Regions from separate parts of the Sphingosinicella microcystinivorans genome, predicted to be linked through region 2. Evidence: predicted binding sites of a transcription regulator. Region 2 holds the regulator's gene; each other region holds the start of a gene.
The links. Region 2 encodes LexA, which represses DNA repair genes until DNA is damaged. Its sites were predicted from a motif close to GTTCCNCNCTTGTTCT; they were not measured.

Region 1: the regulator LexA is predicted to act here: its motif matches at 1,611-1,626, upstream of PE061_RS21795 (DUF6771 family protein).
Region 3: the regulator LexA is predicted to act here: its motif matches at 1,552-1,567, upstream of uvrA (excinuclease ABC subunit UvrA).

The regions. Positions count from the first base shown of each region.
Region 1 covers NZ_CP116005.1:3,580,308-3,583,549, reverse strand. The annotation lists gene PE061_RS17280 (hypothetical protein) at 280-1,029, opposite strand; gene PE061_RS17275 (hypothetical protein) at 1,043-1,396, opposite strand; gene PE061_RS21795 (DUF6771 family protein) at 1,413-1,601, opposite strand; gene PE061_RS17270 (thermonuclease family protein) at 1,715-2,053, shown strand; gene PE061_RS17265 (hypothetical protein) at 2,085-2,444, shown strand; gene PE061_RS17260 (SOS response-associated peptidase) at 2,461-3,096, opposite strand; gene PE061_RS17255 (PEP-CTERM sorting domain-containing protein) at 3,217-3,242, opposite strand, start outside.
Region 2 covers NZ_CP116005.1:3,440,710-3,443,951, reverse strand. The annotation lists gene istB (IS21-like element helper ATPase IstB) at 1-534, shown strand, start outside; gene lexA (transcriptional repressor LexA) at 1,230-1,889, opposite strand; gene glp (gephyrin-like molybdotransferase Glp) at 1,978-3,168, opposite strand; gene moaC (cyclic pyranopterin monophosphate synthase MoaC) at 3,155-3,242, opposite strand, start outside.
Region 3 covers NZ_CP116005.1:2,998,147-3,001,388, forward strand. The annotation lists gene uvrA (excinuclease ABC subunit UvrA) at 1-1,538, opposite strand, end outside; gene PE061_RS14380 (PEP-CTERM sorting domain-containing protein) at 1,694-2,371, opposite strand; gene PE061_RS14385 (cupin-like domain-containing protein) at 2,887-3,242, opposite strand, start outside.

The DNA of each region.
Region 1 (3,242 bases), 140 kb from region 2:
GCCAACGGATTTTTTTCGTTTATTTTCAGATAATTAAGTGGTGGTGCCCAAAATTTCTTGGGCCCCTTTTTGGGGCACTTTTCCCCGGCATCAATGACAGGCAAGGCAGGGCAGGCGGCGCGCAGCGTTTCGGGCCTGCTTCAGAAACACCCTCAAAATGCGCCAAGAAAACGCGAGGAGGCCTCGGGGTAGGTAGGACTTCCTGAGACGCCGTTTCGGGCGTCCTTGGCGTATTCCGAAGGGGTTTTGCAGTCGAAATCGCTGCGAAAATTGAACTGGTCAGCCCGTCGATATGAGATTTCGGGGCATACACGTTAGGGCAACATCAGCAGCAACGCGCCGAAGCTGTTTAAGTGGGTCGGGCAACTTATCGAAGTCTCCCCCGCCAATGACATCCCTTGGCAGAACTTTAAAGGCACTGGCAGCCGGAAGGACCGCGATATCAGTTACCAGCGATATGATTGCCACTGTCGCTCTTATCACAAACTGCTCACGAGGGCTGTGCGGCGGCATTTCGCCGCGCCTGTCCTCAGGGATCAAGTCGATAATGGGCTTTTCGGATGGCTCCATTGAGCTGACCCAACCTGCAATCTTCTGATCGGCAAAACCATTCACGTCAGCATGGTGGGCGAAATGGTTACGGATGTTTTTCATAAGGCGAAGTTGCGAGGCCACCGCAGGAGTTATCCACGCCAGAAGCTCTAGAATTGAAATGCGGTCACTGGCAGTAGCCAAAACCCCATTGCCGGAAGTCGCAGTTTCCCAGCCCTTTGGGCAGTTCGCTTTCATGTTAAATTCTAAGCCGCAGAGCATTAAATCTTCGGCAAGCGCAAATACGAGAACCGCCAATGATCTATCGGACTCTGAGGGTATTACATTGAATACGCGTTGAAGTCGGTCCAGTTGAAAATCGTACTGGGCTACCAGAGCGGCAGCGTTTTCCACCTGTACTCGGTAAATTGCCTCAGCAACCCTGTCGAGAAGGGGTGTTTCCTTAGTTTGATCGGGTTGGCCGCCCATATGTCGCACGGTAGCACACTCCTTAACTGTTGCTAGCCTGCCTTCCGTTTCTGCGGTGCCCCCTCGCGACCGCTTCAAACACTTCAGGCGTCCCGCCCATGCCCACGCTTTTCATAATGGCGTTCCTGCACCCGCGCAGCCGCGTGCTCTGAACGTAGCGCGCCGCGTCCTCATCGTAACCGCTATGCCCCTCGTAGCTGAGATACTTCCAGAACTCGTCATAAGGCAGCCGATTGCCGTCGCTCTGGCTGAACAGGTACGCGAGGCAGAACCGCAGCGCGAACGACGGCCGGGGCTTCTCGCCGGTGTATTCGCCGATAGCCTCGTCCAGCGCCACGACGGCCTTGTAGATCATCTGTTCGCGGGTGAACGGCATGGGCGCCGGAAGTGAGCTAGATGGGGAGCCGAAGTTGGTTTCGGTCCACCTCGGGCGCACCTTCGAGCCGCCGCACGACACTTTCGGCCAACGCCTTCGCGGCATCCTTCCGGGCGCCTTCACTGTGCGTTGCTAGGCCGATGCGGGCACCGAGGGGCGCGGTGAGGAGCAGCGAGGCGAGTTCGGAGGGATTGATTCGGGACATGAGTCAAAGAGAACATAAGCGGAACATTCTTGCAACGGCCCTCTATCGGCAGCGCGACGGGCGGAGTAGGTGGAGGCCCTGAAGGTCCACCGATAGCCCCTGAAAGCTCCCCCGTGTTCGCCGCTGCCCTCATCCTCTCTCGCATCGCCCCTTCGGTTCACGACGGGGACAGCCTGCGATGCCAGGGCGAACGGGTCCGGCTGGCGGGCATTGATGCACCTGAGATGGCCGACAGTCCCCGTTGCAAGGATGGCCGAAGGGCGCGTTCGGATTGCCATCAGGGCCGTGCGGTGTCGTCGAGGGACTTTCTGCGGTCGCTGACACGCGGCGAGGTGCGCTGCACGGTGACGGGGCGGGATGCTTACGGCCGGGCGCTGACGCGCTGCGTGTCGGACGGGGTCGACCTCAACAAGGCGATGTTGCGGGCCGGGATGGCACGCCGCTACAGGTGATTGACTTGGGCAACTTCGGGGGCATGTTGGCGTGATGGGGGATACGCTTCAAATTGTTGGAATATCCGCTGCCGCTGCCCTAGCCGTCGGGGGCGGGATGATTTCGCTCGCGCTTAAAGAGCCTGCTGTTCAAAAGGTGCTCTCTCGCTGGCTTCTCGTTACCTCGCTCATCCTTTTCACCCCCGTGCTGATTGCGCTGCACTTCCATGCACAAGGCATGGAGAGTGCAGCCGCTCTGCTAAAGGGAGCGGAGCAGGTGGCTGTTATTCAAGACGTGGCTTCGACCCGCTTTGCCAAGGCAATTTGCCTTCTAGTTTTGGCATACTTGGTGGCCTTGCTCTCGTTTTGCTCATGGCTACGAGACGTTAAACGGGACACCGAAAAGAAATAGGCTGGGCAGAAACCCCCTATGCTGCCGACGTGCGCCGTAACCACGGCTCTGCCGTCCGCTCGATCTCGGTGAGTTCGGCCGGAAAGGTCCGGTCCTGAAAGTCCTGCACGTCGTCCAGCGAGCCGTGCAGCCAGCGCTCCCACTCATCCGGGAGCAATAGGACCGGCATCCGATGATGCACCGGTTCAACCGTCGCATTGCAATCGGTCATCAGCCCCGAATAGACCGCGCCCCACTCGTGGCTGTCCTTCCACATCCCCGCCCACGCGAACACCGGCTGACGCTTCACCCGAAACCACGTCCGCGTCTTGGCGCCTTGCTCGCCTTCGGCCTCGGCAAAGCCGGTTAGCGGGATCAGGCAGCGGTGTTCGGGACGGGGCGCGATATGACGCCACATGAAGCTGGACAGGTCGGCAATGTTGTTCACCGGCTTGGGCTTGATCGGCAGACCGGTTTTCTTGCTCTTTTGCGGGAGCGGGAAGCCCCATGTCATGGCCTGCACCACGCGCCCGCCGTCCGCCTCGCGCACCACCATGCCGGGAGCGCCGGGGTACACGTCGCCCTGCGCGGCATTGAAGGCGGTCGGCATCCGGGCCTTGAAGGCGTCGGCGATGGCGTTGGCACTTACGTTGACGGTGTAGAGGTTGCACATTTAGCAAACGTACCACAGCACTTAACGGCCGCAATGTTAAGGCTTCTCGACATTGCTGAATCAAAAGAAGAAGGGCGCCCGTTTCCGGACGCCCTTCTTGTGCGTGATATCGCTTATGCGTCAGCCTCGGCGGCGGCGCGCCATGC
Region 2 (3,242 bases):
CCCGTGGTGAAGGACCTGGAGCGGTTCAGCTTCGAGGGCACACCGATCAATGAGGAGATGATCCGCTCCCTTCACGATGGCTCCTTCCTCCCGCCTCGCCGCAATATCGTGCTGGTCGGCGGCACGGGGACAGGCAAGACCCACCTCGCCATCGCGATCACCGCCAATGTCGTGCGAAGGGGCGCTCGCGCCCGCTACTTCAACACCGTCGATCTGGTGACACGCCTCGAAGAGGAGACCCGGATCGGCAAAGGCGGGACCCTGGCGGCGCAGCTGTCGCGGCTCGACCTGATCGTGCTCGACGAGCTCGGTTATCTGCCGTTCGCCCGCTCGGGAGGGCAGTTGCTGTTCCACCTCATCAGCAAGCTTTATGAGCGGACCAGCGTCATCATCACCACGAACCTCGCCTTCGGCGAATGGCCGACCGTGTTCGGCGATCCCAAGATGACCACGGCGCTGCTCGACCGCGTCACCCACCACTGCGATATCGTCGAGACGGGCAACGACAGCTGGCGCTTCAAAAACCGCAGCTGACAGCCACCTTCGGCGCCTTCAAAAATCTATCTTGCGCTGCGCGCGCCTCCGGTCGGGCTACGCCCGCCCTCCGCCGCACGCAGCGCAAGGCCATCTTCAACAAACCAGCATCATATTATCCGAAAAGGGGGTCCCTCTTCGACGCCGATCGGGGGTCCCTTTTGAACGCCGTTTGACAGCTGTCTACCTCAAACGTAGAAGCGCGAACAGGCTGCGCGCTTGGCATTTGCACGCTCCATATGATGGATTTCCCTGAATTCCTTTCGGCGATGAGCTTCAGCTCGATTGGGCCTGCCTTTTGCGGATTGAAATCGACTGTTTCAGATTGGCTACTGCACCTGTAAGTAACCACTCCCACGGGGATCCCGTGCATCATCCTATCCAGCCATCTTCGCTCTCGTTCTTTGCGAACCATTGTCACTGCGATCACACATATGGCGATGATCAGAATAGCGATAATGGCGAAAATTGATCGGCGACCTATCATTGTCCAATCTTACGAGACAGTTGAATGTCCGCAAGTGGTTGAAAACGATCATCGAACAGAGGGTTTGCAAACTCCATAGTCGCCTCTTCAGGAGAGGGGTTTGGGGTGGGGCAGCTCAGCCCGATGTCACGTTCGAACAGGGGCACGAACCCCGGCGCCTCCACCCCGAAGAAAAAGGCGGAACAGGAAACCGCGTGACCGCCGCGTCTCAGTTGTAGCGGCGCAGCAGCCCCACCAGCTTGCCCTGCACGCGCACCCGGTGCGGCGCATAGCGCTGCGCCGTGTAGGCGCTGTTCGCGGGGTCGAGGCGGATTTCGCCCTTGTCGCGGCGCAGGTACTTGAGCGTCGCCTCGTCGTCGTCGACCAGCGCCACGACGATCTCGCCGTCGCGCGCCGTGTCGCACTTCTGGACGAGCGCATAGTCGCCGTCGAGGATGCCCGCCTCGATCATGGAGTCGCCGGAGACCTCGAGCGCGAAATGTTCGCCGGCCCCGCCGCCGAGCAGGGCCGCGGGCACCGAGAGGCTGCGGTCGCTTTCCAGCGCCTCGATCGGCATACCCGCCGCGATCTTGCCGTGGAGCGGAAGCGTGATGACGTCATCGTTCGCAGCCGGAACGACCGGCGTCTGCCGCGCCGTGGCCTTCGCCGCGCCCGTTTCGGGGAAGCGCAGCACTTCGAGCGCGCGCGCGCGGTTCGGAAGCCGCCGGATGAACTGGCGTTCCTCGAGCGCGTTCACCAGCCGGTGCACGCCCGACTTGGACTTGAGGTCGAGCGCGTCCTTCATCTCCTCGAACGACGGCGAGACGCCGCCCGCCTGCAGCCGCTCGTTGATGAACATCAGCAGTTCGTGTTGCTTGCGCGTCAGCATGTCCGGTTCCGCCTCCCGTGTTTCACGACTCGCCCAACAGATGTCCCGGCACAAGATGTTCCGGTTTTCGTGAACGAATAGGGAACATTTAGGGGGTGCCGAGAATCCTGTCAAGCGCAAGCACGGGAACCTCGGCGCCGGCGGGCGCGGCCGGTGCGCCGGGGGGACGGATGATGAGCGCGTTCGCGCGCGCGAGCACGCCGAGCATCGCGGAATCCTGCGATTCGAACGCGCTGACGCCCTCCGGCGTCAGCCGCCCGCGCTGGTGGTCGCGGCGGCCGCCGTTGGCGGGGAGCGGCGTGAGGAGGCGCGCGGTGGTCATGGCGTCGGCCTCCGGGCGTCCGGCCATGCGCCTCAGCACCGGCAGCGCGAACAGCACCGCGCAGATGAACGCCGAGACCGGGTTTCCCGGCAGGCCGAGCACGCGCGCCTCGCCGAGCGCGCCCGCGATCAGCGGCTTGCCGGGCTTGATGGCGACCTTCCAGAAATCGAGCGCCGCGCCCGCGTCCTTCAGCGCCGCCTGCACGAGATCGTGGTCGCCCACCGACGCGCCGCCGATGGTGACGACGAGGTCCGCGTCCTTCGCCGCCTCCAGCCCCTTGCCGATGGCGGCGGGATCGTCCGGAAAGATGCCGAGGTCGGAAACCTCCGCCCCGGCGGCGCGCAGCAGCGCGGCGAGCATCACGCCGTTCGAACCGACGATCTGGTCGGCTGCCGGCATGGTGCCCGGCGGCACCAGTTCGTCGCCCGTGGCGATGAGCGTCACGCGCGGCCGCCGCACGGCGAGGCGGCCGTACCCGCCCGCCGCCGCGAGTCCGATATGCTGCGGGGAAAGCCGCGTGCCCGCCGCGATCAGCCGGTCGCCCGCGCGGAAATCCTTGCCCGCCGTGCGGATGTGCGCGCCTTCGCGCGGCGGGCCTTCGCCCGTCATCGTCAGCGCGTCGCCCTCGCGGCGCACCTCTTCCTGCACGATCACCGTGTCGGCGCCCTCCGGAACCGGCGCGCCCGTGAAGATCCGCGAGGCTTCGCCCGCGCCCACGCGCCCGGCAAGGCCGCGCCCCGCGGCGCTTTCCCCGATAATGCGCCACGGCCCCGGCATGTCGGCCCAGCGGATCGCGTAGCCGTCCATCGCCGAAGCCGGGAAGGGCGGCTGCGTCAGGCGCGCGGCGAGGTCCCCGGCGAGCGTCAGGCCCGCCGCGTCGCCGACCGCTACCTCGACGGGGGCCACCGGCGCCGAGGCCGCCAGCAGCCGCGCCACGGCGTCCTCATAGCTCAGCATGTGGCGCGCTCCAGTCGCCGGACTTGCCGCCGCTCTTCTTCAGCAGGCGCACGCCCGAGATCACCATCGCCTTG
Region 3 (3,242 bases), 440 kb from region 2:
GAGAGGCCGCTGCCGATCTGGCTGGCAAGCCGGATGCGCTGCGATTCGCCGCCGGAGAGCGTGCCGGACTTGCGGTCGAGGTTCAGATATTCGAGGCCGACGTTGTCGAGGAAGCCGAGGCGCTCGACGATCTCTTTCAGGATGCGTTCGGCGATCTGCTTCTGCTGGGTGTTGAGCTGGGCGGGGAGAGCCTTCGCCCAGCGGAAGGCGTCGCCGACCGGGCGGCGCACGGCGTCGGCGATGGTCTCGCCGGCGATCTTCACGGCGAGCGCCTCTGGCTTCAGGCGCGCGCCGTTGCAGGTCTCGCACGGCGCGGCGGACTGGAAGCGCGAAAGCTCGTCGCGCACCCACTGGCTGTCCGTCTCGCGCCAGCGGCGGTCGAGATTGTTGACGACGCCCTCAAACGGCTTCTTCACCTCGTAGGTCTTGCGGCCGTCCTCGAAGCGCAGCGTGATCGGCACGCCGCCGGTGCCGTTCAGCACGACGTCGCGGACCTCCTCCGGAAGCTCGTTCCACGGCGTGCGCAGCGAGAAATCGTAGGCCCGCGCGACCGAGCGCAGCACCTGCATATAATAAGGCGAGGGCGGGTACGATTTCGCCCACGGCACCACCGCGCCCTGCTCGATGCTGAGGGTCTGGTTCGGCACGACGAGCTCGGGATCGAAATAGAGCTTCTCGCCGAGACCGTCGCAGGCCGGGCAGGCGCCGTGCGGCGAGTTGAACGAGAACAGGCGCGGCTCGATCTCGGGAATCGTGAAGCCGGAGACGGGGCAGGCGAACTTCTGCGAGAACAGGATGCGCTCGCCCCCAGAATCACCGCTCCCCACGAGTTCCACCACGGCCAGCCCTTCGGCGAGGCCGAGCGCGGTTTCGAAGCTGTCGGCGAGGCGGGTTTCGAGGCCTTCCTTCACGACGAGGCGATCCACGACCACGTCGATGTCGTGCTTGTACTTCTTGTCGAGCGCGGGGGCTTCCTCGATGGGATAGACCGTGCCGTCGATCTTCACGCGCTGGAAGCCGGTGCGCTGCCACTCGGCGATCTCCTTGCGGTATTCGCCCTTGCGGCCGCGCACGACAGGGGCGAGCAGCATCAGGCGCGTGCCCTCGGGCATCGCCATCACGCGGTCCACCATCTGGCTCACCTGCTGCGCGGCGATCGGCTCGCCGGTGACGGGCGAGTAGGGGATGCCGACGCGCGCCCACAGGAGCCGCATGTAGTCGTAGATCTCGGTGACGGTCGCCACGGTCGAGCGCGGGTTCTTCGAGGTGGTCTTCTGCTCGATGGAGATGGCCGGGGATAGTCCCTCGATATGGTCGATGTCGGGCTTCTGCATCAGCTCGAGGAACTGCCGCGCGTAGGCGGAAAGCGACTCGACGTAGCGGCGCTGGCCCTCCGCGTAGATGGTGTCGAAGGCGAGGCTCGACTTGCCGGAGCCGGACAGGCCCGTGACGACCGTCAGCGTTTCGCGCGGTATATCGAGGCTGATGTTCTTGAGGTTATGCTCGCGCGCGCCGCGGATCGAGATGTGGGTCAGCATGGGGAGGGCTGTCGTTTCCTGTTTGTTCCGGTCGGACACTAGCCGCAAAACGGCGCCGGGGGAAGACAGGAGATGGGGACAGCGGACGCGCTTGGCAAGAACGGGAAGCGGCGGACCGGGCACATGCGGCAGTCCGCCGCTCCCTCGCGGGAAGATCAGGCGGTCCCGCGGCGGCGGAGGCCGACGGCGGCCGCGCCGAGCCCGAACAGCGCCAGCATGGCGGGCTCGGGAACGTCGGTGCCGTAGGGCTCGACGGTCAGGCTGTCGAAGTTGAAGTTGAAGCTGACGGCGCCCGCGGGAGGCGCGCCGGTGCCGCGGTTCACGAACAGCGAGAAATTCTTCTGGCCGGTGAAGATCGCGGGGTCGAACACGCCGGGCAGGTCCGAGGTCGACAGCGCGGAGAAGGGGCCGGAAAGCCCGATCGTCACCTCGAAGCGGACGGTGCCCGCAGGCTCGCCCGTAATCGCATCCGGCGTGAGGTAGATGTTGTTGAACGACAGGCGGTCCTGCCCAACCGTGAACTGGTCGGAGACCTGCATCGACCCGAGGTCGCCGCTCGCGGTGCCGCCGATGCCGCTGCCGAGATCGAAGCCGATCTCCTTGATGGCGCCCGCGTAGTTGTAGGCCGAGCGCGTGGCGTTGACGACGAAGGGCGTGCCGGTGGCGGCATCGTCGTAGATCACGTAGCCGCTGATCGTGGGCACCGGCGTGCCGAACACGTTGGGCGCGGCGGGACTGGAATTGACGCCGGTGAAGCTGACCTTGACGAGACCGGCCTCGGCCCCGGTGGAAACGAGCATCGCCAGCGCGGCGACGGAAAGGAAGTGACGCATCGCAAATGTCCCTGTTGCGGCCGACATGCCGGATGGCGGTCGACGGTTGCCGATGGTTCTTCGTTAACCATCGTGCGCGTCCGGGGGATGACGGGGTGATAATGGTTGGGTGACGGTCGGGCGGCAGGATCGTGATGGGCTGCGATGGGGTGGAAAGCAGACATTGACGCTATCGGCGCGGTGGTGAACAAGCCTGCACAAATGAGGCGCATTTATCCATTACTTCTCATCGTTGCCTGCGTAGTGCTGCTCGTTCTGGGACTATTCTGGAAAATCATCAGTGCTGACAATTGCATGGACCATGACGGCATGGTTGTCGCGCCTATGACCCGCAGCCAGCATTGTTTAGGTCGATAGCGTTGATTCGCCGAATGTCCGGCTTTGGGTCGTAACCAGACAGAACGTCATACCGGCGAAGGCCGGTATCCATGACCACGGTCGTATGGATACCGGCCTTCGCCGGTATGACGAGCGTGTAGGGTGGGATTGTCGGTGCGATATCGTGAGCGTCCGCCCTAAACCGCACCATAGCTCGCGTAGTGCGACCAGAAGTCGTTGTCCCGCGCGAAGTTCGTGAAGCTCATGCCGATCGTCACGTCCAGCCCTTCGACATGGTGCCACCAGCCGACGGGGAGGAACAGCGCTTCGCCGGGGCCGATGTCGGCGATCATCGCGGGCGGGCGGATGCCGTCGCCGGGGCCGGGTTCGAGCGGTTCGGCGCCCCAGTCGCTGAAGCAGTGGCGGCTGTTCCGCATCAGCGGGGTGTGATGGCTGGAGACGAGGCGCACGCGCTTGCGGCCCGCGATCTGGAGCAGAAGATTGTTGGTGAGATCGTGGTGCCATGGCGTGACCGTGCCCCTGGGGCCGATCC